Regions from separate parts of the Oceanobacillus caeni genome, predicted to be linked through region 2. Evidence: predicted binding sites of a transcription regulator. Region 2 holds the regulator's gene; the other holds the start of a gene.

Region 1 (15,592 bases), on a different contig from region 2:
GGGCCGTATTTGGCTTAACTCGTGGAACAACAAAGGAGCATTTCATCCGTGCTACGTTGGAATCTCTAGCGTATCAATCAAAAGATGTCCTAAATGTTATGATTTCTGAATCAGGCATGGATCTAAAAACGCTACGTGTTGATGGTGGTGCTGTTGCAAATGATTTCTTGATGCAGTTTCAAAGTGATATTCTAGGTGTTCCGGTTGAACGACCAGCTATACAAGAAACCACCGGTCTAGGAGCAGCATATTTAGCTGGTTTAGCTATAGGATTTTGGGAAGATAAAGATGAGATTGCTAAACAATGGAAAAATGAACGTACTTTTACAAATCAAATGAATGAAGAAGATAGGAATAAATTGTATTCCGGATGGAAGAAAGCAGTGGAAGCAACTAGAGTATTTAAGTAATTTAGAAGTATATAGGTGTAGTAAAGACTTTTAAGTACCAAATATAAGAGAAATTGCTGTTGAATGTTATATCAAATGGTGCTATACTAATGGTAAGTTAATAATCTGCTCGGAGAGATGGAGAACCGCAAGCAACTAATGCAATGGCATTAGTCTGTTTGTGGTTCTTTTTTTGGGTAGAGTTTTTCAAAATTGGTAATACTACCTATAAGGAGTGTAGACAATGAATAACTTTTCAAGCTATAAACGTGAAGATATATTTCATAATCTAGAAAAAGAAAAATTAGATCTTTTAGTAATTGGTGGTGGGATTACTGGAGCAGGAATTTCATTGGATGCTGTAACAAGAGGATTAAAAACGGGACTAGTTGAGATGCAAGATTTCGCTGCAGGTACTTCAAGTCGTTCCACGAAACTTGTTCATGGTGGTCTTCGTTATTTAAAACAATTTGAAATAAAAATTGTAGCCGAAGTTGGGAAAGAAAGAGCGATTGTTTATGAAAATGGGCCACATGTAACAACACCAGAATGGATGATGCTCCCATTTCATAAAGGTGGCACATTTGGTCCGTTTACAACAAATATTGGACTTCGGGTTTATGACTTTCTTGCTGGCGTAAAAAAACAAGAACGTCGAAAAATGTTAAGCGCGGATGAGGCGTTGAAAAAAGAACCACTAGTAAAAGACCAAGGCCTAAAAGGTGCAGGGTATTATGTGGAATATAAGACAGATGATGCCCGATTAACCATTGAAGTAATGAAAAAAGCCGTTGAAAAAGGTGTCCATGCAATAAATTATGCAAAAGTAGTGGAATTACTTTACGATGGATCTAAAAAAATAATTGGTGTAGTTGTGGAAGACCAAATTACTGGTGAAAAACATGAGGTATTTGCGAAAAAGGTAATTAATGCAGGTGGACCATGGGTAGATAATTTAAGAGAAATGGATGGATCTAAAAAAGGAAAAGCATTACATTTAACAAAAGGTGTTCATTTAGTAATACCAAAAGAAGTTTTTCCACTTAAACAGGCGATATATTTTGACACTCCTGATGGTCGGATGGTTTTTGCAATACCGCGTGAAAATAAAACATATGTCGGAACAACGGATACAACCTATCAGGGTGATATTGCACATCCACAAATAACAGACAAGGACAGAGATTATTTACTTGAGGCAATAAACTATATGTTCCCATCACTGAATATAGGACCAAATGATATTGAATCAAGTTGGGCTGGATTACGGCCGTTAATTGCGGAAGAAGGTAAAGGTAATAGTCCGAGTGAAATCTCTAGGAAAGATGAAATCTTTATCTCAGATTCTGGACTTATATCCATGGCAGGCGGAAAATTAACCGGATATCGGAAAATGGCGGAACAAGCTGTCGACACAGTCGTAAAACAATTAAAGGAAGAAGAAGGAATACTTTATCCTGAATCTGATACAGAAAAAATGCCGATATCTGGTGGAGACATAGGTGGTTCTAAAGGGTTCGACCGTTTTAAAGAGCAAAAAGTTAGAGAAGGAATAAACTTAGGTTTAGATAAGGAAACTGCATTAAAACTTGTTCAAAAATATGGTACAAATGTAGATTTAGTTTTTGATGTATATCAAAACCGCTCTGAGGAAGCTAAGGAGGAAAATATCGACCCTGACGTGTTCGCAATGATTGTTTATGGAATTGAACATGAATTAGTTTATAAACCTATTGACTTTTTCATCCGGAGAACAGGTGCATTGTTCTTTGATATAAATTGGGTGCATCAACATAAAGAAACTGTCATCAATTATATGGAAAAAGTTCTAAAATGGAGTAAGGAACAAAAGGAAGTGTACACCAAAGAATTAGATCAATTACTTTATGAAGCTGTACACCCAATAAAGGAATAATGTCTCTTTACCTAAATCCAAATCTAAAAGGGCAGCCGTTATGGCTGTCCTTTTAGATTTGTAACACCAAGTATTCGAAAAGGCTTAAATGATTATCCAAGAACTAGGTATATATTTAGAAGATTATATATGGTATACTTTTTTCGTATGTTCGAAAAATAGGGGGATACACATGTCACATGTAACAAATAAAGAAAAGAATAAAGTAAATAATATCGTCCCTTATATTCCAGATGGTGATTTTTATTTTACAAAAGGTGTTGAGGCATTCCGTAATCGGAAATTTGATATTGCATTAAAATGGATGAAAAAGGCTGTCGAACAAAAGCCAAATGAACCATTATATCAATGTCAGATGTCTATTATATATACTGAAATTGGTGCGTATCATGCAGCCAATCAATTATTAACAAACGTATTACAATCAAGTGATTATATTGATTGTTATTATTTAATTGCTAATAATTATGCGCATTTAGGACTATTAAATGACGCGAAAAAATATGCAACTTCATATCTTGATAAAGAACCAAATGGCGATTTTAGTGATGATGCCAAACAGTTATTAGAGTTGATTGAAATTGATGACGAAGAATTGGATGAATTTGATTTAGAAGATGAGGATGAGCTTCTTATTTATCAAGAAACTGCCTTTTTTTATATGGAAAAGATGGAATGGGATAAGGCATTACCGGTTATAGAAAAAATGGTTGAACTATTTCCGAATCATGAAATTCCAAAACATGACTACGCGCGAGCGTTATTCTTTTCAGGTCGAAGGGAAGAGGCTTTACAGAAGGAATTAGAACTATTTGAAGAAGACCCAACTTCATTATATAGCCTAACGAATTTAGCAATCTTTTATTATGAATTAGGTCAAAACGAAAAAAGTGATCCATTTATTCAAGCTATAAGTAATGTATACCCAATACATGAACAGCAAAAGCTAAAAATAGCGGTTACGTTAGCTCGTACTGCAAATTTTGAGGAAGCATACCTTCGATTTCGCTCAATTGCAAAAGGAAAAGTGAAAAATCACTCCTCTTATTATCGCTGGTACAGTACTACTGCTTATCACCTAGGAGAGCCATCTAAATCCATAGAGTTATGGAAAGAAGGGTGTCACTTACATCCACATTTATCTAAGGAAAAAGGGCCTTGGAATTGTTAAATAAGTCCGAAAAGCCAATGAGCAGAATAATAGACGTACTGCGTTTATTTTAATAAGCTAGAGATGACTGAAAGTGCAAGTTCAAAAGAAGGACTTTTTTGAACATGCTTTAAATAAATAGGATTAAAGGGGCGAAGAAAATGTCCGATGAACGAATCTATGATGTAATTATTGCGGGTGCAGGTCCTGCTGGTATGACCGCTGCTGTATATGCTTCACGTGCAAACTTATCAACGCTTATGATCGAGCGGGGAATTCCTGGTGGACAAATGGCTAATACGGAAGATGTCGAAAATTATCCAGGATATGATCATATTTTAGGACCAGATTTATCTAACAAAATGTTTGATCACTCTAAAAAGTTTGGTGCAGAATATGCTTATGGAGATATTAAAGAGATTATAGATGAAGGCGACTATAAAACGATCAAAGCTGGCGATAAGGAATATAAGACAAAAGCATTAATCATTGCAACAGGTGCAGAGTATAAAAAACTCGGTGTCGAAGGTGAAGATGAACTAGCCGGCCGTGGCGTTTCTTATTGTGCGGTTTGTGATGGTGCATTTTTTAAAGAAAAAGAACTAGTCGTCGTTGGTGGTGGTGATTCAGCCGTTGAAGAAGGTGTTTATTTGACACGTTTTGCAAATAAGGTTACCATCATTCACCGTCGTTCGGAACTAAGAGCACAAAAAATTCTTCAAGATCGTGCATTTGATAATGAGAAGATTGATTTCATATGGGATACCGTTGTGAAGAAAATTAACGGTCCTGAAGGTAAAGTGAGCAGTATTACTTTAGAAAACACAAAAACGGGTGAAGTAACAGAATTTCCTGCTGATGGAGCATTTATTTACATCGGTATGGTGCCATTAAGTACACCATTCGAATCACTTGGAATTACAAATAATGAAGGTTATATCCCAACAAATGAAAATATGGAAACGAATGTACCGGGAATTTTTGCAGCTGGTGATATTCGAGAAAAACAACTTAGACAAATTGTGACAGCTACCGGCGATGGAAGTATTGCTGCAGAATCAGCTATCAAATATGTCGAAGAATGGCAAGAAAGATCCAAAGTCTCTAATTCATAAGGTATTGTGATTTTTACGAAGTTTTAATCCTGCTGTAACACAGGTGAAATAAATATGGGGTACAATTAAAATAACTAATTGACCCCCTTTTATAAATAGATTAGTTACTTGGCACAGGTTTGAAACCTGTGCATTTTTTTGTTCTAAAAAGACTTATTACAATTTTCTACATCAAATGATTATTATTGTTAAAACTAGGAAAAAACAAAAACTCTACTGTCATGGAAGTTTAGTGTTATTCATAGTATAATATGTAAGGAAGATAAAATATATTAATGAAACTAGCGTAATGATAAAAATCCTTCCATTAAGGTATTTTAAAGGGGACATACAGGATGAGCGATAAAAATACAGAAACAAAATTAGTCATTATTACTGGAATGTCAGGTGCTGGTAAAACAGTAGCTGTACAAAGTTTTGAAGATCTAGGATATTACTGTGTAGATAATTTACCCCCTACTTTATTACCAAAATTTCTAGAATTAATGAAGGATTCCGCTAATACGATACAAAAAGTTGCAGTTGTCATGGATTTAAGGGGTCGGGAATTTTTTGACTCCTTATTTGATGCGTTGGAATCTTTAGGGAAAGAAGAATGGTTAGATGAACATATTCTATTTCTTGATGCGAAAGATGAAAAATTAGTTAGTCGATACAAAGAAACAAGACGTTCCCACCCACTAGATCCTGGTAGTTTACCGCTTAATGGTATCAGACAAGAGCGAGAAATTCTAGATCTTCTGCGTGGTAGAGCTCAACGAATTATTGATACAACAAATTTAAAACCGAGAGAATTAAGAGAGAAGATTATTAATATATATTCCGAAGAGGAACAAGAAATTTTCTCTGTGCATATGGTTTCTTTTGGATTTAAACATGGAATACCAATTGATGCGGATCTTGTATTCGACGTGAGGTTTTTACCAAATCCTCATTATGTAGGTAATTTACGACCGTTAACAGGTTTGAATCAAGAGGTTTCTTCCTACGTATTTAAGTGGTCTGAGACACAAACATTTATTGAAAAAGTTTTAGATCTATTACGGTTTATGCTCCCTCAATATAAAAAAGAAGGAAAAACACAATTAGTCATAGGTATCGGTTGTACAGGCGGACAACATCGTTCCGTAGCATTAGCGGAATACTTCGGTAAAGAACTATCCTCTAGCTATATAACACATGTAAGTCATCGCGATATTGATAAAAGAAAGGGAAACTCCTAACATGATGAAGAAAGAGCAACCACGTGTAGTTGTCATTGGGGGCGGAACTGGTATGCCGGTTCTTCTTAGAGGTTTAAAAAATTTGCCAATTGATCTCACAGCACTAGTTACCGTTGCTGATGACGGTGGTAGTACAGGAAGAATTCGAAGCGAAATGGCAATCCCTGCCCCAGGTGATATAAGAAATGTAATTGCAGCGTTGTCTGATGCGGAACCTATGTTACTTGATCTTTTTCAACATCGTTTTTCTGATGGTAATGGTTTATCAGGTCATTCACTAGGAAATTTACTCTTAGCCGCAATGACCTCCATTACTGGTGATTTTTATGATGGAATACAAGAAATTTCAAGAGTACTCAATGTAAAGGGAGATATTTTCCCGATTTCTAACCAAAATATGACTTTACATGCTAAGTTCACGGATGGGACATATGTTTGTGGAGAGTCCAATATACCTAAAGCAAATAAAAAAATTGAACGTGTATTTTTGGAGCCAAACCCGATTAAGCCACTTCCTAATGCTGTACGTGCAATCGAGAATGCTGATTTAGTCATTATTTCTCCAGGTAGTTTATTTACAAGCATCATGCCCAATTTAATTATCCCGCAAATTGATGTTGCATTAAGGGAAACGCAAGGGAAAGTTGTTTATATTTGTAACGTTATGACGCAACCTGGGGAAACTACTGGTTTTACCGCATCTGATCATATTCAAGCAATTCAGAATCATATTGGTACTGGATGTGTTGACTCTATTGTTGTACATAACGAACCTATCGAACAATCGATTCGTGCGATTTATGCAGAAGAAAATGCTGAACCAGTTGTATACGATATTGAAAAATTGGTCGATATGGGATTGGAGATTATTGAAGGAGATATTATTAATCATTCAAATAAGACCGTAAGACATGATAAAGAAAAAATTGCAAAGCTATTATTTTCGATCATCGACAAATAATTGGGATAAAATGCGAGTTCAAAAAGGACCGTGGTCGGCTAAATGCGTAACGTTTTATTGCAACGCTGCTATTACCAACTAGAAATGCGAAGCGTCATTTTCACCGGACTTTTTGAACAACCTCTTAAAAGGAAGGGAGGGGATTACGATGTCCTTTGCTTCAGAAATAAAGAAAGAACTGACAAGCCTAGAAGTTGATGAATGTTGTAAACAAGCTGAATTAACTGCATTAATTCGGATGAACGGTGTTATTTCTGTCAATAGGTTACAATACACGTTAGATGTTCAAACTGAAAATGCTGCAATCGCTCGAAGAATATACACGCTTATAAAAGCAAATTATGATCCACCAGTAGAGCTACTTGTTAGAAAGAAAATGAAGCTTAAGAAAAATAATGTTTACATTGTTCGCTTAAAGGAGAAGGTACGTGAATTCTTAATGGAGTTAGGAATTTTAAAGGATTCATATACGGTTGTAAGAACGATATCTGATAAATACTTATCTAAATCTTGTTGTAAACGTGCCTATTTACGTGGTGCATTTTTAGCTGGTGGTTCCATTAATAATCCCGAAACATCATCTTATCATTTAGAGATTTTTAATAATTATGAGGATCATAATAATGAGTTATTCGAATTACTTAATTCATATGGTTTACGTTCAAGAACGTTAGAACGGAAAAAAGGTTATATTGTCTATATGAAGGAAGCAGAAAAAATTACTGAGTTTCTAGGAATAATAGGAGCACATAATGCATTATTTAAATTTGAGGATGTTCGAATTGTAAGGGATATGCGAAATTCCGTTAATCGATTAGTGAATTGTGAAACTGCGAATTTAAATAAAACGATTGGAGCAGCTTTCCGTCAGATAGAGAATATAAAACTTATAGAAAACACAGTTGGTCTGGATAAGCTTCCAGAAAAATTGCAAGAGATTGCTAAGTTACGGGTCGAGCACCAAGATGTCTCGTTAAAAGAATTAGGGGAATTAGTTGGAAGTGGAAAGATTTCCAAATCTGGTGTAAATCACCGCCTTAAAAAGATAGATGAGTTTGCAGAAAAAATCAAGCAAGGTGAATTTGTTTAGCGGATAAGAAAGTATGATACTATCTTATCTACATAAGTCACCAGCTAATAGTGTATTCTGATTATATTAAAGTTAAAAGGGGATATTTTCCTTTTAACTTTACATATGATATAATACATGTAATTTACAGTATAAAATTTAATTTTTTAGATAGTTAGCAACATGGGATGGTACAAAAGAAAAACAATGTTAGCGCTTACTCAATTGGGAGGATGAGAAGTTTGATTGAAAAACAGATAAAGGTAGAAATAGAGTCGGGTCTACAAGCTAGACCAGCGGCACAATTTGTTCAAGAAGCAAACCGCTATGCAGCGCATTTATTTTTAGAGAAAGATAGTAAGAAAGTAAATGCCAAAAGTATAATGGGGCTTATGAGTTTAGCTATTGCATGTGGAGAAGAAATTAAATTAATTGCGGATGGTCCTGATGAAGAAAATGCAATTGATCATTTATGTGAATTTGTTTCCAAAAAATAAGATATAAAAACTCCCTTTCGAAAAGTTGAAAGGGAGTTTTTATATCTATTATTTTTCTGATTGACGTTCTAGAATTTTGTCAATTAATCCATATTCAACGGATTGTGGAGCAGTCAAGAAGTTATCACGTTCCGTATCACGTTCTACTACTTCTAGAGGCTGTCCAGTCTTCTCAGCAAGGATTTCGTTCATGCGTTTTTTGATTTCTATAATACGTCTTGCATGAATTTCAATGTCGGTTGCTTGCCCCTGTGCTCCACCTAATGGTTGGTGAATCATAATTTCACTATTTGGTAGGGCATATCGTTTTCCTTTTTCCCCCGCTGCAAGTAAGAATGCTCCCATAGAAGCAGCCATTCCAATACAGATAGTGGATACATCTGGTTTAATAAAGTTCATCGTATCATAAATTGCCATCCCAGCAGTAATAGAACCACCTGGTGAGTTAATATATAATGAAATATCTTTCTCTGGATCTTCAGCTTCTAAGAATAATAATTGTGCAACAATGGAGTTTGACACATTATCATCGATTCCGCTTCCAAGTAAAATGATACGGTCTTTCAATAAGCGTGAGTAAATATCATATGCACGTTCACCACGATTAGTTTGTTCAATAACTGTAGGTACTAAATTCATAGTAAATCCTCCCTTAATAACAATAGTTTAGCCAAAATGTTATATTTCCATAATAGCTCAATGGTCAATGAAGGTCAAACAAAAACGTTCGACAAATTGGATACACTTTCCATTTTTCCCATAATTTTATTTAATAAACCAAATAAACCATTGGAAAGTTTGAAATCCCTTCATTTTATCATTATTGACTATTATCCCACCTCAAGCTTCCGGGGAACAAAGAAGGTAGGTGGGAGAAAGGTCCGATAAGTGCGACTAACCATCAGTGGGGGATGAAGGAAAAAACCACTGATGGAAGTTTTCTTTATGGCTTCATTAGAAAACTTGGCATTCGCTAGGCTTTAGCGAATGCCTTAGTTGCACTTATGCAATTCTTTAAGGTGGGGCGAGTAATCGGAGCCCCAGACGGGAAAGATGTTATACTTTCCCGCTAAAAAAAAGAAAGTATATTTCTACTTTTCTTTCCCTAAAATTTTATTTAACGATTTGGTTCATAAATATCCCAAGCTGTTTTTAATGAGGATACAATATAATCTGCTATTTCTTCGACATTTTGCTTGTCCGTTGCTACTTTGGAATGATGTTCTTCGTATATTGGCTGTCTTTTTTCAAATAGTTCTTTCATTTCTTCATAATTCTTTCCTTGAAGAACCGGTCGATTATCTATTATCATACTGATTCTTTCTTTCCATGATTCCCAAGATAACGAAAGGTAGAATACGATAGAATTAGCTAAGCAAGTCTCTTTTATTTCTTCTTGTAAAAATGCGCCACCACCAAGTGAAATAATTTTGAGTCTTTGATTTTTACAAAAATCCTGAATGATTTCTTTTTCTTTTTCACGGAATGTTTTTTCCCCAAATACCTGGAATATTTGGGGGGTAGGCATGTTGAATTGTTTTTCGATTTCTTCGTCTATATCAATGAAATCGCGATAAAGTTTTCTTGCAACAGCTTTACCGATTGTTGTTTTTCCTGCTCCCATAAATCCGATAAGCACAATATTTTGTTCTCTGAGAGAAACATTATTTAATCCCATTTTAATCCTCTTTCTCTTTGATAAGTTAAGGATATTATAATGTAAATTCATAATTTTGTAAAAGAGGTCACATAGGTACTAGGTGTCAAGTTTTTTGGCAATGTAAATGGATTAATTAAAGACTTGAATCTAGTAAAAGTTAAGGTTATAATAATATATGTGTCCAATTTTATATTATGCGCCCATAGCTCAGCTGGATAGAGCACTGGTTTCCGGTACCAGGTTTGTCGGGGGTTCGAATCCCTCTGGGCGCGTTAGATGAAGTCAAGTGTAGCAAGGGATAAAAGATGTTTTCTTCCCTTGCTATTTTACTATGAAAAAGGTGATTTTCAAACGGATTTCAAACATGTGGATCCAATTCACTGAATAGAAAGATTTTTTAGTAGGATTAGCACTGGTGTAACGAGAAAATCAATTAAACCTAACTAAAAGGAGTCCCAAATGATGACTATAGTTAAAGTGAAGAATATTACTATAGGCGAAGGAATGCCGAAAATCTGCGTACCGATTGTAGGAGAGACCGTTGAAAAAATAGTAGAAGAGGCAAAGTATCTTACTACTCTTGAGGCCGATGTAGTGGAATGGCGAGTTGACTTTTTTGAACAAGTTGAAGATATCAATCAAGTAAAAGAGGCATTAAAGAAAATACGAAAACGATTGCCACAAACCCCTATCATTTTCACGTTTCGTAGTTTAAGAGAAGGCGGACAAAAGGAAATTAGTACATCTTATTATATGGAATTAAATCGTATAATGGTTCAAACCGGGCAAGTGGACATGATAGATGTAGAATTGTTTAACGATGAAAAAGATGTAAAACATTTGATTGATGTTGCTCATGACCATCATGTGTATGTGATTATTTCCAATCATGATTTTCATAAAACTCCAAATAAAGAGGAAATTGTAGCCAGATTACGAAAAGGGCAAGAGCTAGGTGGGGATATTCCAAAAATTGCTGTTATGCCGAAAAATACGGCTGATGTATTGACATTATTGGATGCGACAAGAGAAATGAAAGAACATTATGCCGATCGCCCGATTATTACGATGTCAATGGCTGGAAAAGGTGTAATTTCTCGCTTGGCTGGTGAAATATTTGGCTCAGCATTAACATTTGGAGCGGCGAAGAAGGCCTCAGCACCAGGACAAGTAGCTGTTAATGAATTAAAAAACACTTTATCTTTATTACATAAAGCTCTTTAAGACGAATATGGAATTGAAATTGCCACAGAACAGTCATGAAATATCGAGAACAATTACATATACCATCATCAACTAATATAAGGAGAAAACAATGATGTTACATATTAACTTTTATACGAAGGAGAATTGTTCTTTATGTGTGGATGCAGAAGCACTCTTGTCCACATTCAAAAGAGATTACCCTTATGAGTTAGAAATGCGTGATATATACTCAAATGACGATTGGTTAGAAAAGTACCAATTATTAATTCCAGTTATCGAAGTAAACGGAAAACAATTGAATTGTGAGGAAATTAATTATGACTCAGTTGAAGAATTATTAAAAAATGAGTTTAAAAGGGAAGCCAACAAATAACGGTCTTTCCTTTTTTTATGTTCTTTTCCACTGTTTGTCATGATTATGAATCTTTTATTTGTATATTCATTAAACTATGTTATAATTAAAATCAGCTGGGACATAATAAAACCGCATGGGACATATTGTGTCCAGTTAGGAAGGGATTATATGAGAACTTTTACTGAATTGCAACAGAAATTGGTGCCAGATCTTTTGAAAATTATGCAACAACGTTATTTTATTTTACAAGCTGTCGAGAACTTTGAACCAATTGGAAGAAGAGGCTTGGCAGATCATTTAAATATGACGGAAAGATATGTCAGAAGTGAAGTTGATTTTTTACATAAACAAGCACTTCTTGATGTAACGTCAAAGGGTATGTATATTTCAAAAGAGGGCAAATTAGTTCTTGAACAATTATCTGGCATGATGCGGGAAATTGTCGGATTATCTGTTTTAGAAAAGCAAATTCGGGAAAAGTTAAAAGTAAGAAACGTTATTATTGTCCCTGGAAACAGTGATGAATATGAATGGGTAAAACAGGAAATGGGTAAAGCATGTGTTACCTATCTTAAAAAGATTGTTACTACTCGTTCCATTATTGCTGTAACTGGTGGAACAACAATGGCAGCCATTGCCGATGTAATGACTCCCTTAAATCACCGGATTTTATTTGTTCCTGCTCGTGGTGGGGTTGGAGAGAAGGCTGAGAACCAGGCAAGTAGTATTGTTTCCCAGATGGCGCATAAAGCGAATGGTGAGTATCGTCAACTATTTGTTCCAGACCCAATAAGTGAATCAGCATACCAAACATTAATTGACGAACCAATGATTAGGGATGTTTTAGAACATATTAAAGGTTCGAACATCGTCATTCATGGTATAGGTGATGCAAATACAATGGCCAAGCGAAGAAAGACATCCGAAGAAACAATGCGTAAACTTATAACCAATCATGCGGTTAGTGAAGCCTTCGGATATTATTTCAATCAAGATGGGGCTGTTGTTCATAAAGTACGAACAGTTGGATTACAACTGGAAGACTTATCATCAATTGATCATGTAATTGCGGTTGCTGGAGGAACTTCTAAGGCAGAAGCTATAGAATCATACTTTAAACAAGGAAAAAGTGATTTATTAATTACAGATGAGGCAGCTGCAGAACAGATTTTAAGAGGGAAATCCTTTTAAATATATGTTCGAGGAGTAGAGGAGAAATCATCTACACTTTGAACAAACCTATATAAAAAACATTAGGAGGAATTTTTAATGGCAGTTAAAGTAGGTATTAATGGTTTTGGAAGAATTGGACGTAATGTTTTCCGTCAAGCTCTAAAAAATGATAATGTAGAAATTGTTGCAGTTAATGACTTAACTGATGCAAATATGTTAGCACATCTTCTAAAATATGACTCTATTCACGGAATTTTAGAAGAAGAAGTTACTGTAAATGGTTCAAATATTGCAGTAGGTGGTAAAGAATTTAAAGTACTTTCTGAGCGTGACCCTGCACAATTAGGCTGGGGAGACCTAGGAGTAGACATCGTAATCGAATCTACAGGTCGTTTCACTAACGGAGAAGATGCGAAGAAACATATTGAAGCTGGAGCGAAAAAAGTAATTATCTCTGCACCTGCATCTAATGAAGATTTAACAATCGTTATGGGTGTTAATAATGATAAATATGATCCAAGTCAACATAACATTGTATCTAATGCATCTTGTACAACAAACTGCTTAGCACCATTTGCTAAAGTACTTAATGATACATTTGGAATTAAACGTGGTCTAATGACAACTATTCACTCTTACACAAATGACCAACAAATTCTTGACTTACCACATAAAGACTATCGTCGTGCTCGTGCAGCTGCTGAAAACATCATTCCAACAACAACAGGTGCTGCAAAAGCAGTAAGTTTAGTATTACCTGAATTAGAAGGTAAATTAAATGGTATGGCTGTTCGTGTTCCAACTCCAGACGGTTCATTAACTGACCTTGTTGCTGAACTTGAAAAAGATGCAACAGTTGAAGATATTAACAATGCATTTAGAGAAGCTGCACAAGGACCATTAAAAGGAGTTCTTGAATACAGTGAATTACCATTAGTATCTAGAGACATTGTAGGAAATACTCATTCTTCTATCGTTGATGGATTATCAACAATGGTAATGGAAAATAATATGGTAAAAGTTGTTTCTTGGTATGATAACGAAATGGGTTATTCCACTCGTTGTGTAGACTTAGCTGTATTTATGGCAGAAAAAGGACTATAAAATTAACCAATAGTGTTTAATAATTTCCTTAGGGGGAGGAGGTAGCTCCTCTCCCAATTTCCATTTTCCTATTTTTAAATCGTACATTTAGTATATAATGGATAAGGATGCAAGAAATGGCAGACGCTATATACTAGACATCTACATAATATAGGAGGATCTAACGTGAATAAGAAAACATTAAAAGACCTTGATGTAAAAGGGAAAAAAGTTTTTTGCCGTGTCGATTTTAATGTGCCTATGAAGGATGGGGAAGTAACAGACGATACCCGAATTAAAGCTGCATTACCAACCATCAAACACTTATCAGACAATGGTGCTAAGGTAATTTTAGCTAGTCACCTAGGACGACCAAAAGGACAAGCGGTAGAAGAGTTACGACTTGATCCAGTAGCCAAAAGACTTAGCGAATTAAGTGGTAAAGAAGTAGTCAAAACAGATGCAGTTTATGGCGAAGAGGTAAACGAAGCTATCGCTAATCTTCATGATGGTGATTTATTATTAATAGAAAATGTTCGCTTCGAATCAGGAGAAGAAAAAAATGATCCTGCATTAGTGCAAAGTTTTGCATCTATGGCAGATTTATATGTGAATGATGCATTTGGAGCAGCTCACCGTGCGCATGCTTCAACAACTGGTATTGCGGAAAAATTACCTTCTGCAGCTGGCTTTTTGATGGAAAAAGAAATCAGTGTGTTGAGTAAAGCTTTAGAAAATCCAGAGCGCCCATTTACAGCGATTATTGGTGGGGCTAAAGTAAAAGACAAAATTGACGTAATCGATAATTTGTTAGATAAAGTAGACAATCTTATTGTCGGTGGAGGCCTTGCTTATACATTTATCAAAGCACAAGGTCATGAAATTGGAAAATCCCTATTAGAAGAAGATAAAATTGATTTAGCAAAAGAATTTATGCAAAAAGCAAAAGAAAAAGGTGTAAACTTCGTCCTTCCAGAAGATGTCGTTATCGCGGATGATTTCTCTGAAGAAGCAAACACGAAAGAAGTATCCATTGAAGAAATCCCTGCCGATTGGGAAGCACTAGACATTGGACCGAAGACACGCGAGAAATATAGCAAAATCGTATCTGAATCTAAACTAGTGATTTGGAACGGACCGATGGGTGTATTCGAATTGAATGTATTTGCTAATGGTACAAAAGCTGTAGCAGAAGCTCTTGCAACAACAGAAGGTTATACGGTTATTGGTGGAGGAGATTCGGCAGCAGCAGTTGAAAAATTTGGTCTAGCAGACAAGATGGATCACGTTTCAACTGGTGGTGGAGCTTCCCTAGAGTTTATGGAAGGTAAGGTTCTACCGGGAGTAGCAGCCCTAGACGAAAAATAGTATTTTATATTGAGGTGAGACGATGCGTAAAAAAGTAATTGCTGGTAACTGGAAAATGAATAAAGTTTTATCTGAAGCAAATAGATTTGTAGATGAAGTAAAAGAAAAAGTACCTAATAGTGAACAAGTAGAAGCAATCGTATGTGCACCGTTTCCATTTTTAGCATCTCTTGTAGAGAAAACAAAGGGATCTAAATTAAAAATCGCTGCACAAAACATGCATTTTGAAAATGATGGAGCATTTACTGGTGAAGTAAGTCCCGTTATGTTAAAAGACTTAGGTGTAACTCACGTTGTATTGGGGCACTCTGAACGTCGTGAGTATTTTGCTGAAACAGATGAAACAGTTAACCAAAAGACCCATGCAGCATTTCAACATGGTTTAACACCAATTGTTTGTGTTGGTGAAACGTTAGAACAACGTGAAG
Region 2 (15,592 bases):
TCGCTCTATGGTTTTTCATCATTAATTGATACTTATGGTAATATACGTTTCGACCCTGCACGAATACCTTCATATGTAATTAGTGGTATCGGATTTTTAGGGGCAGGTACGATTATCGTTTACGGTGGAACAATAAGAGGTTTAACTACGGCAGCGTCTATTTGGACAGTGGCAGGTTTAGGATTAGTTGTTGGATTAGGTATGTATGGTGCGGCTATATTAGCTACATTAATTATATTAATTAGCTTAGTATTCCTGAATAACTTTGAAAAGTTATTTCAAAGCAGGCGTTCCTTCTCTTCCGTAAATATTACTATTGACCATAATACGAATCTGAGTTTATTAGTAAATTTATTTGAACAATTTGATGTAAAAATTCTTTCTATTGAAATTACTAATATTGAGAAAAGAATGAGAAATGTTCAAATTAAAGTTGAAAGGAACAAAAGAATCGATAAAATAAAACTTTATGATGAATTATCAAGATTAACAGGGGTACGAAACATATCATAATTAAGCTTTAATTTAGCTTATTATATTTTTTTAAGAAAAGTCACGTCCAGCTTTAGTGTGTCCTCCCTTAGCTCGCTTTTCCATTCCTCACGTATTAACTGTACCGGGGAATTCGCTGTCTCGACTCCCGACGCACTAGAACCGAATTAAAGGAGGGCCGACTAAAACAATCTTTGCGGTAACGTCGTCGACATACCCCTGTGTTGGGTAGCGTTTCAATAGTACGTTAGTTCTTAGCCGACTCTTATCCTTCCTTTTGAACACGTGCTGTAAGGGAGTTTCCGCTTTTGATTCTAAAAATCTTACACGTATAATTAGGTGTAAGGTTTTGTTTTCAATAATTTTGTCTAAAATATATAAAAGGTATTTGCATCTCAAAAATGTTGGCGTATAATAAGAGTATAGTCAAAGATAGTCAAAGTCAAATGCATTGAAAATACTGACATTAACAACGTGCAAGAGGGGATGGATCTGATGAGTAATATCTCAGATATCATTGAGCAATATTTAAAAACTGTTTTTCAAATGAAAGGCCAAAATGCAATTGAAATAAAGAGAAGTGAAGTCGCCAATCGCTTCCAGTGTGTTCCATCACAAATTAATTATGTTATTAATACTCGTTTTACGTTAGAAAAAGGTTACATTGTAGAGAGTAAACGTGGTGGTGGAGGATACATTCGTATTATGCGAGTGAGGCATAAGGATAAATCTACATTAATTGATGAGATTATTGAAATGGCTAATCCAACTATATCCCAACGATCGGCTACTGACATACTAGATCGACTCTTAGAAGAGGAAATTATAACGGAACGAGAGGCGAAAATTATGCTAAGTGCCATGGAACGTACCACTTTAGCATTTAACCTTCCGTTAAGAGATGAAATACGTTCCAGAATCTTAACCGCTATGTTATCACAACTAAAGTATTTTTAGTTTAAATTTACTATACAAAGGGAATTACCTTGGCAGGTAGGAAAGTATAAAATCTTTCCCGTCTGCATAAGTGCAACTAAGCCATCCACCGAAAGGCTTGGCGGATGCCAAGTTTTCTAATACCAGTAGTTGTAAAGGGGGAAGAAACAGTGGAATGCCAAGAATGTCATAAACGTCCAGCGACACTGCATTTTACACAAGTTATTAATGGTAAAAAGACGGAAATAAGTGTATGTAATGTATGTGCAAAAGAAAAAGGTTATGTGACGTATCCAGAGGAAGAAGCTTATTCTCTTCATAATTTATTATCAGGTCTTTTTAATTTTGATACGTCGAAAATAGATAATCCAACTTTGCAGAAAGTGAAAGATCTGCAATGCCCACAATGTAAAATGACATTTGCTCAATTTAAGCAAGTTGGCAAGTTTGGATGTGCTACTTGTTATGAAACATTTTCGGATAAATTAGATCCAATATTAAGACGTGTTCATGCTGGTAATACAAAACATTATGGAAAAATACCTAAACGTGCAGGTAATGATATACAAATGAAACGTCAGTTGAACCATTACAAGAGTCAATTACAGCAATTGATAGAAAATGAAGCATTTGAAGAGGCAGCTAAAGTAAGGGATCAAATAAAGGAGCTTGAAGCTAATATAAGAGATAAAGAAGCAGGTGATAATGCATGACACTCGAACATTTTATGAATGATGCTATTAGCCCTTGGATGCGTGAAGAAGGGCCGAGTAGTGATATTGTAATGAGTAGCCGCATTCGCCTAGCAAGAAATATAGCAAGTATACCTTATCCTATTATTGCTGAAGAGGAGAAACTGGCAGAAGTAAGGAAACTTATTGAAAAAGAATATGCAAACAAGTCATTTAATAGTTATCATAATTTTGAATTTATCCCTATTAGAGAATTAACTGCTATTGAAAAGCGAGTTTTAGTAGAAAAGCACTTAATAAGCCCTAATCTTGCTAAACATACGAATGAATCGGCAGTAATAATCTCTGAAAATGAACAAGTATCTATTATGGTAAATGAAGAGGATCATCTTCGTATCCAGCTTTATTTTCCTGGTTTACAGTTACGTCATGCTTTAGATAAAGCATTTGAAATAGATGATTGGTTAGAAGAAAAGGTAAATTATGCTTTTGATGAAAATAAAGGGTATTTAACAACCTGTCCAACCAACGTTGGTACAGGGATGCGTGCTTCTGTTATGATGCATTTACCAGCACTTGCTCTCACAGGACAAATAAATCGAATGATGCCAGCTATTAACCAGTTGGGGCTAGTTGTTCGAGGAATTTATGGTGAGGGCAGTGAAGCGCTAGGGAATATTTTCCAAATTTCTAATCAAATCACATTAGGAAAATCGGAGCAAGATATTGTAGGCGATCTGGAAAGTGTAGTAAATCAGCTAATAGATCATGAACGAAATGCAAGAGATTTAATTATGAGGGAGTCGCCTACCGCATTAGAAGACCGCATCTTTCGTTCTTATGGTGTGCTAGCCTATAGTAGAATAATCGAATCAAAAGAGGCATCTAATTGCATATCAAACGTGCGATTAGGAATAGATTTAGGTATCATTAAAGATACCTCTAGAAATATACTTAATGAGTTGATGGTACTTATACAACCAGGATTTCTTCAACACTATGCAAAGAAAACATTAACATCCCGAGAACGTGATGTACTTAGGGCGTCACTCATCCGTGAAAGATTACAGTTAGAGAATTAGGAGGGAAGCTATTATGATGTTTGGAAGATTTACTGAGAGAGCACAAAAAGTACTAGCGTTAAGCCAGGAAGAAGCAGTTCGCCTTGGTCATAATAATATAGGAACTGAGCATATCCTTTTAGGACTTGTACGTGAAGGAGATGGAATTGCTGCAAAAGCTTTACAATCATTAGGCCTAGAGATTAGCCAAATTCAAGAGGAAGTGGAAAAGTTAATAGGTGTTGGTAAACAACCTATGCAATCCATCCATTATACACCTCGCGCAAAAAAGGTTGTAGAGCTTTCACAAGATGAGGCTAGGAAGTTAGGTCATTCCTACGTTGGAACTGAACATATCCTATTAGGCCTTATTCGTGAAGGTGAAGGTGTTGCTGCAAGAGTTTTAAATAACCTTGGAGTTAGTTTAAATAAAGCAAGACAACAAGTCCTACAATTATTAGGTAGCAATGAATCACAAGCCGGCCGACAAGGTAGAGGGGGCCAGCAATCAAGTGCTAATACACCAACATTAGATTCTTTAGCGCGAGATTTAACCCAAAGTGCTCGAGACGGAAAAATTGATCCAGTTATTGGTCGAGCAAAAGAAATTGAACGTGTTATTCAGGTATTAAGTAGAAGAACAAAAAATAACCCTGTGCTAATCGGTGAACCTGGTGTAGGGAAAACGGCTGTTGCTGAAGGATTGGCACAACAAATAATAGATAACGAGGTTCCAGAAACATTAAGTGATAAACGCGTTATGACTTTAGACATGGGTACTGTTGTCGCGGGGACCAAATATCGTGGTGAATTTGAGGACCGCTTGAAAAAAGTAATGGAAGAAATCCGTCAGGCTGGTAATATTATTTTATTCATCGATGAATTACATACACTAATTGGAGCCGGTGGAGCAGAGGGAGCAATTGATGCGTCCAACATACTTAAACCATCCCTTGCTCGTGGAGAGTTACAATGTATCGGAGCTACAACATTAGACGAATACCGTAAATATATTGAAAAAGATGCAGCGTTAGAACGTAGATTCCAACCAATTCAAGTAGATCAGCCGTCTGTGGAGGAAACCATTCAGATTTTAGGTGGATTACGCGATCGTTATGAGGCACACCATCGAGTGACGATTACAGACGATGCAATTGAAGCGGCTGCTACCCTATCGGATCGTTATATTACAGATCGTTTTCTTCCTGATAAAGCAATTGATTTAATAGATGAAGCTGGCTCTAAAGTCCGCCTACGCTCATATACCATTCCACCAAATTTAAAGGAATTGGAGCATAAATTAGAAGAGGTTCGGAAAGAAAAAGATGCAGCAGTTCAGAGTCAAGAGTTTGAAAAAGCAGCATCCTTACGGGACTCTGAACAGCGTTATCGTGAGGAATTAGAACAGACGAAGAAAGAATGGAAAGAAAAACAAGGACAAATGGATTCTAAAGTTACAATAGACGATATTGCTAGCGTTGTTTCAAGCTGGACTGGGGTTCCTGTTTCTAAATTAACTAAGGATGAAAGTGATCGACTACTAAATATGGAAGAAACTTTGCATAAACGTGTAATCGGTCAAGAAGAAGCAGTTGTAGCTATTTCTAAAGCCATTCGTAGAGCACGTGCGGGGTTAAAAGATCCAAAACGTCCTATCGGGTCATTTATCTTCTTAGGTCCAACAGGAGTTGGTAAAACAGAATTGGCTAGAGCTTTGGCTGAAGTGATGTTTGCTGATGAAGATGCTATGATTCGAATCGATATGTCCGAATATATGGAACGACATGCGACAGCACGTTTAGTTGGTTCACCTCCTGGATACGTAGGTTATGAAGAGGGTGGACAATTAACTGAGAAAGTACGTCGTAAACCATATTCTGTAGTTTTACTTGATGAAATTGAGAAGGCACATCCAGAAGTGTTTAACATTTTACTGCAAGTATTAGAAGATGGTCGTTTAACAGATTCGAAAGGCCGTCTAGTTGATTTCCGAAATACAATTATTATTATGACGTCTAATGTTGGTGCAAGCGAATTGAGACGAAATAAATATGTTGGTTTTGCAATGGAAGATGACAACCAAGAATATAAAGATATGAAATCTAAAGTAATGAACGAACTAAAGAAAGCATTCCGTCCAGAGTTTTTAAACCGTATTGACGAGACAATTGTCTTCCATTCCTTGGAAAGAAAGCATATGAAAGATATTGTTACGCTTATGGTTAAACAGTTACATGACCGATTATATGAACAAGAAATAGACCTCTCCCTTACTGATAAGGCAATTGAAAAGATTGCTAGCGAGGGATTTGATCCTGAATATGGGGCACGTCCATTACGTAGATCCATTCAAAAGAATATCGAGGATCTATTATCTGAAGAAATGCTAAAAGGAACGATAGAAAAAGGACAGAAAGTGAAAATCGGTTTAAGTAATAAAGGCGATTTTATTCTCCTTTCATAAGTTTTCATGAAAAGCTAGAAGAATAATGTTCTTCTAGCTTTTCCATCATCTTAGACAACTTGGCCTCTACCTTAGCAACACTTATGCAATTCAGTATGGTAGAGCGAGAAATCAAAGCCCAAGACAAGAAAGATTTTTGTACTAAAAAATTGTGGCAAAGTTGTGGTTCATTTGCTTTTAATTGAAAGGAGGATGTAACCTATACATTAAAAAAGTAAGTTACAATTAAAAGGGAGAAGGGAACGAGAAGCTTGGCGAAGCGTAAGACAAAGTTTGTGTGTCAGGAATGTGGATATGAGTCTGCAAAGTGGATGGGAAAATGCCCAGGATGCCATAATTGGAACACTTTAGTGGAGGAAATGGAAGCATCATCAGGTAAAGGGAGACATATATTTAATGTAGCCAGAAGTGCGGTAGCCCAACCTGAACGGATTACATCTATTGAATCCCAAGAAGAGCCAAGAATTACGACGACTATGAAAGAGTTTAATCGTGTTCTCGGTGGAGGGATTGTAATGGGATCCCTTGTATTAATTGGTGGTGACCCCGGAATTGGTAAATCTACACTATTATTGCAGATTTCAGCACAATTAGCAGATAAGCATTTACCTGTGCTTTATATTTCAGGAGAAGAATCAACCCGTCAAACGAAATTAAGAGCGGATCGTTTAGGGATTAAATCAGAAGAACTATATGTGCTCTCCGAAACAAATTTATTTGATATTTCAAGACATGTGGAACAAATTAAGCCTTCTTTTGTAGTGATTGACTCCATTCAGACGATATTTAAAGAAGAGGTAACTAGTGCCCCAGGAAGTGTCTCCCAAGTGCGAGAATGTACAGGAGAATTAATGCGCTTGGCAAAGATAAATAACATTCCTATCTTTATTGTAGGTCATGTTACAAAAGAGGGAGCAATTGCAGGACCGAGAATGCTAGAACATATGGTAGATACGGTTCTTTATTTTGAAGGTGAAAGGCATCATACCTATCGAATTTTACGTGGGGTAAAGAATCGCTTTGGTTCTACCAATGAAATGGGGATTTTCGAAATGAAGGAAGAGGGACTTAGAGAGGTTATGAATCCTTCAGAAATATTTTTAGAGGAACGTTCTCATGGCACGTCTGGATCCACGGTTGTTGCGTCTATGGAGGGGACACGACCGGTTTTAGTGGAAATCCAAGCGTTAATATCCCCATCTAGTTTTGGAAACCCAAGGAGAATGGCAACCGGTGTAGATCATAATCGTGTATCGTTATTAATGGCGGTTTTGGAAAAACGTGTAGGATTAATGCTACAAAACCAGGATGCATATATAAAAGTTGCTGGTGGAGTAAAATTAGATGAGCCAGCGATTGATTTAGCGATTGCTGTCAGTATTGCATCTAGCTTTCGGGATAATCCTACTAGACCAGATGATATTTTTATAGGTGAGGTTGGACTAACCGGAGAAATTAGAAGGGTCTCTCGAATTGAACAGCGAGTGCAAGAGGCTGCCAAACTCGGTTTTAAACGAGTTATTTGTCCTAAAAATAATTTAGATGGGTGGACACCACCTAGGGACATCCAAGTAATTGGAGTTCAATCAGTTCAAGAGGCATTGGATTTAGGGATAGAACGATAGTATTGTATCGCTGTACAAAAAAAGGATGTTTCTTAGCATTTATCCAAATGGAATGTTCATCATAGCTATGCTATGATTTAATTGGTATTATTTTTCTTTTATATATAATAGATGTTGTTCAAAAAGTCCGGTAAAAATGACACTTCGAATTTCTTGAAAATGCTCGTTTATCCGTCCCTTATGTATGAACTGCATACATTCCGGTACCGGGAGCTTCACCGCCTCGAAATTCCGACGCACAGGACGTTGCGTTCTTAGCCGACTCGGTCCTTTTTGAACACGCACTTATGCAGGAAGTATGTTCTGTAGAGTAATTCATTTGAATTATTTCTCAAAAGGATAGGCGAATTCGAGTTTTTTTAATAATTACTAGGATTATTTATTGTATGAACGGTAATAATAGAATTAGGAGGTGAATGGGTTGTTAAAGATTATTGTTAATCTATTTTTTGTAATACTTGGTGGAACAATTGGATTCTTATACATTCCAGCTATTATTCATTTATTAAAATTAACTGATATAAGTTGGTTGACATCCCCATATCTTGGTATGGTCGTAGGCGCAATTATATTCTTTCTCATTTCCTATTGGGTGGCCGGATTTATTGTTAATTTCTTAAAATGGATTGAAGAATCTCTTATTAAAATTCCAGCTGTTGATTTATTCTTTGGTAGTATTGGTTTAATCCTTGGGTTAGTTATTGCTTACTTTATTAACATACCCTTGCAAGATATAAATATAGATGTTATATCTCAAGTACTACCACTCTTCATTATGATTTTACTTGGTTATTTCGGGTTTCAGGTTGGTTTTAAACGAAGGGACGAATTTATCAATCTGTTAAGAACATCAAAAAAGGAAAAACGTAGAATGTCGGACTCTGACGAAACGGAAATAACCGAGCCAAAAGTAAAAATACTAGATACAAGCGTTATTATCGATGGTAGAATTGCGGACATTTGTCAAACCAATTTTTTAGAAGGAACCATTGTTATTCCGCAATTTGTACTAGGTGAACTTCAACATATAGCTGATTCCTCAGATGCATTGAAACGAAATCGTGGTCGTAGGGGATTAGATGTGTTAAATAGAATTCAAAAGGAATTACCAGTTAAAGTGGAAATTTACGAAGGTGATTTTGAAGAAATTCATGAGGTAGATAGTAAACTAATTAAACTTGCAAAAGTGATTGACGGAATTATTGTTACAAATGATTTCAATTTAAATAAGGTTTGTGATTTACAAGGTGTTCGTGTTCTTAATATTAATGATTTGGCAAATGCAGTGAAACCAGTTGTTTTACCAGGAGAAGAGCTTGTGGTACAGGTAATAAAAGATGGTAAAGAACAAAACCAAGGTGTAGCTTATCTCGATGATGGAACAATGATAGTTGTAGAAGAAGGTAAGGATTATATAGGGAAGACAATTGAGGTATTAATTACGAGTGTTTTACAAACCTCTGCAGGTAGAATGATTTTTGCAAAACCAAAATTACTTGAAAAAGCATTATAAAAGCGGTATAACTTATAAGGAGAGAGTAGAAGTGATAACAGTATTCGTTATCACTTTCCTTTTTGGTATACATAATTATTTATCCTGCCTAAACGGGCAATAAAACTCTCACCGTTTCTAGGGAAACAAAGAAGGTAGGTGTGAGATCAACTGCCCGTAAAGGTCCGATAAGTGCGACTAACCGTCAGTGGGGGATGATGGAAAACCCCGCTGATGGAAGTCTTCTTTAAATATATAATTTTACTTTAACTTGAAAGGAGAAAGCGAAAATGACAAACGATGTTCGTGTAAGGTATGCTCCAAGTCCAACTGGGCATTTACATATTGGTAATGCTAGAACAGCGCTTTTTAACTATTTATATGCAAGACATTTTGATGGAAAGTTTATTATTCGCACAGAAGATACAGATGATAAACGAAATGTAGAAGGTGGAGAAGAAAGTCAGTTTAAATTCCTAAAATGGCTAGGAATTGAATGGGATGAAGGTGCTGATATTGGCGGAGAATATGGACCATATCGGCAAACAGAGCGCCTTGATATTTACCAAAAATACGTTGATGAGTTGTTAGAAAAAGGTTTGGCATATAAATGTTATATGACGGAAGAGGAACTTGAAGCCGAACGTGAAGAACAAAAAGCCAATGGACAAGTGCCTAAGTATTCTGGTGCGCATCGTAATTTAACGGAAGATCAATGTTTAGCTTTTGAAGCGGAAGGGCGCAAACCAAGTATTCGTTTTCGTGTTCCAGATGATAAAACCTATACGTTTAATGATATAGTTCGCGGGGATATTACTTTTGAATCTAGTGACTTTGGCGATTGGGTTATTGTAAAGAAAAATGGTATTCCAACTTATAATTTTGCAGTAGCAATTGATGATCACTTAATGGGAATTTCTCATGTATTAAGAGGAGAAGAACACATTTCAAATACACCTAAACAAATGATGATTTATGAAACATTTGGTTGGGAACCTCCTAAATTTGGGCACATGACATTGATTCTAAATGAAGATCGTAAAAAACTAAGTAAAAGGGATAGCCATATTGTTCAATTTATTGAGCAATATAAGAATTTAGGTTATTTACCGGAGGCATTATTTAACTTCATTTCATTACTTGGTTGGTCCCCAGTTGGTGAAGAAGAAATTTTTGATAAGGAAACACTAATTAAAATCTTTGATCCGGAACGTTTATCTACATCAGCTGCTATCTTTGATCAACAAAAATTAAAATGGATGAATAATGAATATATTAAAGCAAGAGATACAGAAGATGTCATTGAATTAGCAATGCCATATTTAATTGAAGCTGGAAGACTTCCTAAGGATATGGATGCTGAGACAAGACAGTGGGCTGAGAATGTTATCGAGTTATATCGCGAACAATTACGTTATGGACAAGAAATAGTAGAATTGACAGAGATGTTTTTCAAAGAAGAAATTACATTAGATGAAGCATCTAAGAAGGTTTTAGAAGAAGAACAAGTTCCAGAAGTTTTACAAGTGTTTACAGATAAAATCATTCACTTAGATGATTTCACGAAGGATTCCATCAAAGCACAAATAAAGGCAACGCAAAAGGAAACTGGTCATCGCGGGAAAAAATTATTTATGCCAATCCGTATTGCAACAACTGGACAAATGCACGGCCCAGAATTACCAATGGCCATTGAATTATTAGGAAAAGAACTTATTGTATCGCGCCTAGACAAAGTTTTGAAACAACTAGGAGCGTAACCATTCACAAAAGTAAAGAGATGTAATATATTAGAAATATAAAAGCGGAATTGAAACTATATAAGGAACGTTGAAAAGGGAAAGTAGAAAGTGGCTGACTTATCCAGAGAGAATCGCCTAGGCTGAGAGCGGTTTTAAGTGACATTTTTGAAGTGCCCCTTGGAGTCTGTTATGGAAATAATAGTACATGACAGCGGCACTCTACCGTTAATGGAGCACAAGTTGGGAGAGAATCTCCAAACAGAGTGGAACCGCGCAAAAAGGCGTCTCTGTGTATTTATTACACAAAGACGTCTTTTTTAGTAGAGAGATAAGATAAACATTCTAAGTGCAATTAAGGTATTTGTCTAACCTAATAGGAAATGTCAAGTTTTCTAATAGAAATAGATAGGGGTGGAGAAAAGTAAAATGGGGATATTTAAGCGTATGAAAGAGGATATGGATGTTGTTTTTGAACAGGATCCAGCCGCTAGAACATATTTAGAAGTATTTCTAACTTATTCAGGTATACATGCGATTTGGGCGCATCGCATTGCACATGCCTTTTATAAACGTAAGTTATTCTTTATTGCAAGGGTAATATCGCAACTTAGTAGATTTTTTACAGGAATTGAAATCCACCCGGGAGCCCAAATAGGTAGACGTTTTTTTATCGATCATGGAATGGGTGTCGTTATTGGTGAAACTTGCGAAATTGGTGATAACGTAACTATATTTCAAGGGGTTACACTAGGGGGAACTGGAAATGAGAAGGGAAAGCGTCATCCGACTATAAAAGACAATGCACTTATTTCTACAGGAGCAAAAGTGCTTGGATCCATTACAATAGGGGAAAACTCTAAGGTAGGCGGAGGAGCGGTAGTTGTAAGAGATGTTCCAGAAAATTGTACAGTCGTAGGGGTGCCAGGAAGAGTAGTTGTTCAAAATGGGGTTAGAGTGAGAAGAGACCTAGATCATCAAAATATGCCTGACCCTGTTGCAAATACGATTAAAGAATTGAAACAGGAAGTAGAATCCTTACGCGAGGAAATAGTCAAATTGAAAGAAGGGAACCAATCAGTATGACAATCAAAATTTATAATACATTAACACATGAAAAAGAGGAGTTTAAACCACTAGTTGAAGGTAAAGTTAGCATGTATGTTTGTGGACCAACAGTATACAACTATATTCATATAGGGAATGCTAGACCGGCGATTGTTTTTGATACGGTGCGTAGATATTTTGAATATCGAAATTTCAAAGTGGATTATGTTCTAAACTTTACAGACGTAGATGACAAGATTATTAAAGCAGCCAATGAATTAGGTGAAGAGGTTCCTGCCATTTCTGAAAGGTTTATTAATGCATATTTAGAAGATGTAAATGCATTAGGGGTAAAAAAGGCAACCCACAATCCGAGAGTAACAGAAACAATGGATGATATTATTGACTTCATAGCAGTACTGATCGAAAAAGGGTATGCTTATGAAGCCGGAGGAGATGTTTATTTTAAACCACGTGCCTTTGAAGGTTATGGGAAGCTTTCTCACCAATCCATTGATGAACTCCGCTCAGGTGCTAGAATTCAGATTGGGGAAAAGAAAGAGGATCCATTAGACTTTGCTTTATGGAAGAGTGCGAAAGAAGGGGAGATCTCATGGGATTCGCCTTGGGGAAAAGGAAGGCCAGGTTGGCATATTGAATGTTCCGCAATGGTAAAGAAATATTTAGGGGATACGATAGACATTCATGCTGGTGGGCAAGATTTGACCTTTCCACATCACGAAAATGAAATTGCTCAATCAGAGGCAAATACGGGAAAAACCTTTGCAAACTATTGGATCCATAATGGTTATATCAATATTAACAATGAGAAGATGTCTAAATCACTGGGGAATTTTGTGTTGGCAAGAGATTTAATAGCTAAGTATGATCCTCAAGTTCTTCGCTTCTTTATGTTAAGCGTTCATTACCGAAATCCGATAAACTTTACGGAAGAATTATTACAAAGTGCACATAATAGTTTTGATCGAATCAAAACAGCTTATCAAAATTTAGAACATCGAAAAGAAACAAGTATGGACTTAGTTGACCATCATACGGAATGGATTGGCAGAATTAATGAGTTAAGAGAAAAATTCGAGCATGAGATGGACGATGACTTTAATACTGCAAATGCTATCTCAGTCTTATTCGACTTAGCAAAAGAAGCCAATGTTTATCTGCAACTAGAGCAAACGTCAACAGATGTTATAAGAAAGTTCCAGGATACAATTGTTACTCTCTTAAATGTTTTAGGTATTAATATTCAACAAGAGCAACAACTGTTAGACGAAGATATCGAAAATTTAATAGAAGAACGTAATCAGGCTAGGAAAGATCGTGATTTTGGTCGTGCTGATGAAATACGGGATATGCTTAAAAGTAAAGGTATTATATTAGAAGATACACCACAAGGAGTACGGTGGAAAAGAGGATAAGTAGTCATGAATTTAGATGTGAAACAAATGAAAAGTTTAAGTCTTGCTTATATGGGAGATGCCGTATATGAGGTATATATTAGAGAGTATCTTCTAAATAAAGGTCAAATAAAGCCTAATGAATTGCATCAAAGTGCTGTTTCATTTGTTTCGGGAAGGGCACAAGCGGAAGTTATTCTAGAATGGTTAGAGCAAGGCATTTTATCAGAGGAAGAGGAGCGGATTGTTGCAAGAGGGAGAAATGCAAAATCCGGCTCCACGCCAAAAAATATTAGTATTCAAACGTATCGATATAGTACAGCATTTGAAGCTCTAATTGGTTATCATTACTTAGCTAAAAACGGGGAACGTTTAGAAGAGTTACTCAAAAGGGCTGTGCAAGTTATCGAAGGAAGGAGTGAATAAGGAAAATGGATCAAGAAATTATTATGGGAAAAAATCCCGTTATGGAAGCCTTGAAAACGGGAAGATCTGTTAATAAAGTCATGATATCAGAACATTTAAATCAAAATGTACAAGGGAAGCTAAAACAATTAGCAAAAGAAGCAGGTACAATTATTCAAAAAGTACCGAAAACGAAACTTGATCAAATTAATTCCGGTAATCACCAAGGAGTGATAGCTTATGTGGCGCCATACGAATATGCTGCATTAGATGATTTGTTTCAAAATGCTAAAAACAAAGGAGAGGAACCTTTTTTTATCATATTGGATGAATTAGAAGATCCCCATAACTTGGGATCTATATTAAGAACAGCAGATGCTACTGGGGCTCATGGTGTTATCATTCCAAAGCGACGTTCTGTTGGGCTAACAGCAACTGTGGCAAAAACAGCAGCTGGTGCAATGGAACATATTCCCGTGGTAAGAGTGACAAATATCGCAAATACAATTGTTGAATTAAAAGAAAAGAATGTTTGGGTTGTCGGTACAGAAGCAGAAGCAACAGAAGATTACCGAAAGTTAGATGGCACTTTACCAATTGCGGTTGTTATAGGGAACGAAGGAAAAGGGATTAGTAGATTAGTTAAAAAGAAATGTGACTGGACAGTGAGTCTTCCAATGGGAGGAAAGGTCTCCTCATTAAATGCCTCTGTAGCCTGTGGTCTATTACTATATGAAGTATATCGAAGACGGCATCCCATAGGAGAGCACTAATGGTTATCGTTGTAGTAGATGGGTATAATATTATTGGGGCATGGGACGGATTAAAGCAATTAAAGGATAAAGACATAGGTCAAGCACGGGATCGCTTGATTGAGTTGATGGCCGAGTATCAGTCATATTCGGGATATCGAGTCATCGTTGTATTTGACGCTTACTATGTTAGAGGTACTGAAAGTAAGTTACAGGAATTCAACGTTGAAGTAATTTACACCAAAGAAAAGGAAACAGCCGACGAATGTATTGAAAAATTAGTGAAAAAACTAAAGAACGTTAAAACTCAAGTATATGTGGCAACCTCAGACTATACAGAGCAACGTACCATTTTTGCGCAAGGTGCATTAAGAAAGTCAGCACGCGAATTATATATTGAACTAAAAGATGTTGAACGGCAAATTATAGAAAATATTGAAAGTCATAAACAAATCAAACCTCAAACGAAAATAGAGTTGGATGAATCTATCTTAAACAAGTTCGAAAAAATGAGAAGAGGGGAGTTTTCCGAGTAGGTATTGCGGAATATTGTCGACAGAATACGAAAAAGGTCGAATAATTTTTAATCATTTTTGTTTTTTCTATATATTTTAAAAATCACCCGGAACGAGTATTGACGCTTGTTTAAACGGACTGTATAATGTTCCTTAAAGCGCACTGTGTGGGATTGGGAGGGCTTTTTTCTTGAATATCGAGCGATTAGAAGAAGAAAATAAAAGCATACACTTGCTTGATGATGAAGGAATTTTAGCTCTAATTCATCAGGGGAATAGTCATGCTCTTGACTATTTAATACAAAAATACAGAAATTTTGTACGAGCAAAAGCACGGACATATTTTCTTATTGGAGCGGATAAAGAGGACATTGTCCAGGAAGGGATGATTGGTTTATATAAAGCCATTCGTGACTATAATGAGGACAAGTTAACCTCTTTTAAAGCGTTTGCAGAGCTTTGTATTACTCGTCAAATTATTACTGCGATTAAAACTGCTACAAGGCAAAAACATATACCGCTAAATTCTTACGTTTCTTTGGACAAGCCTATTTATGATGAAGAGTCAGAGCGTACTTTAATGGATATTATTGAGGGTTCAAAAGCAAGTGACCCGCAAGAATTATTAGTTAATAGAGAAAAAATGGGAGATATGGAATTGAAGTTATCTGAACTACTTAGCGAGTTAGAGAAGAAAGTACTTCAATTATACCTTGACGGTAGAACCTATCAAGAGATCTCTATTGATTTAAAAAGACATGTGAAGTCAATTGACAATGCGCTTCAGCGGGTGAAGAAAAAGTTAGAACAGCTATTAGAATTTAATGAAATTGAGATTAAGCTATAATGAAAGTATGTGTAAAATGTTGATTTATTGACATCATGTAGTATACCATGCTACATTTAAAAGAAGAGAAACTTCAGTATAAAGGTGAAAATATGAACAAAAAGGTTACT

Evidence for each region. Region 2 encodes CtsR, which represses protease genes until heat stress. Its sites were predicted from a motif close to ATGGTCAATAAAGGTCAAACA; they were not measured.
Region 1: a site for CtsR is predicted at 9,019-9,039, ahead of clpP (ATP-dependent Clp endopeptidase proteolytic subunit ClpP). Genes of this name have one in related genera too.

What each region holds. Positions count from the first base shown of each region.
Region 1 covers NZ_JBHTKV010000001.1:130,894-146,485, reverse strand. Annotated here, with positions in the region: gene glpK (glycerol kinase GlpK) at 1-410, shown strand, start outside; gene ACFQ18_RS00740 (glycerol-3-phosphate dehydrogenase/oxidase) at 634-2,304, shown strand; gene ACFQ18_RS00735 (tetratricopeptide repeat protein) at 2,477-3,475, shown strand; gene trxB (thioredoxin-disulfide reductase) at 3,616-4,569, shown strand; gene rapZ (RNase adapter RapZ) at 4,905-5,792, shown strand; gene ACFQ18_RS00720 (gluconeogenesis factor YvcK family protein) at 5,794-6,753, shown strand; gene whiA (DNA-binding protein WhiA) at 6,902-7,843, shown strand; gene ACFQ18_RS00710 (HPr family phosphocarrier protein) at 8,065-8,319, shown strand; gene clpP (ATP-dependent Clp endopeptidase proteolytic subunit ClpP) at 8,368-8,958, opposite strand; gene ACFQ18_RS00700 (shikimate kinase) at 9,437-9,997, opposite strand; tRNA gene ACFQ18_RS00695 (tRNA-Arg) at 10,176-10,251, shown strand; gene aroD (type I 3-dehydroquinate dehydratase) at 10,439-11,203, shown strand; partial or broken gene ACFQ18_RS00685 (hypothetical protein) at 11,230-11,298, shown strand; gene ACFQ18_RS00680 (glutaredoxin family protein) at 11,295-11,558, shown strand; gene ACFQ18_RS00675 (sugar-binding transcriptional regulator) at 11,709-12,731, shown strand; gene gap (type I glyceraldehyde-3-phosphate dehydrogenase) at 12,810-13,817, shown strand; gene ACFQ18_RS00665 (phosphoglycerate kinase) at 13,983-15,164, shown strand; gene tpiA (triose-phosphate isomerase) at 15,187-15,592, shown strand, end outside.
Region 2 covers NZ_JBHTKV010000019.1:54,337-69,928, reverse strand. Annotated here, with positions in the region: gene ACFQ18_RS13450 (MgtC/SapB family protein) at 1-513, shown strand, start outside; gene ACFQ18_RS13445 (CtsR family transcriptional regulator) at 988-1,449, shown strand; gene ACFQ18_RS13440 (UvrB/UvrC motif-containing protein) at 1,599-2,141, shown strand; gene ACFQ18_RS13435 (protein arginine kinase) at 2,138-3,202, shown strand; gene clpC (ATP-dependent protease ATP-binding subunit ClpC) at 3,216-5,645, shown strand; gene radA (DNA repair protein RadA) at 5,897-7,270, shown strand; gene ACFQ18_RS13420 (PIN/TRAM domain-containing protein) at 7,692-8,783, shown strand; gene gltX (glutamate--tRNA ligase) at 9,053-10,522, shown strand; T-box leader at 10,584-10,796, shown strand; gene cysE (serine O-acetyltransferase) at 10,931-11,587, shown strand; gene cysS (cysteine--tRNA ligase) at 11,584-12,984, shown strand; gene ACFQ18_RS13400 (Mini-ribonuclease 3) at 12,991-13,389, shown strand; gene rlmB (23S rRNA (guanosine(2251)-2'-O)-methyltransferase RlmB) at 13,395-14,141, shown strand; gene ACFQ18_RS13390 (NYN domain-containing protein) at 14,141-14,656, shown strand; gene sigH (RNA polymerase sporulation sigma factor SigH) at 14,826-15,482, shown strand; gene rpmG (50S ribosomal protein L33) at 15,575-15,592, shown strand, end outside.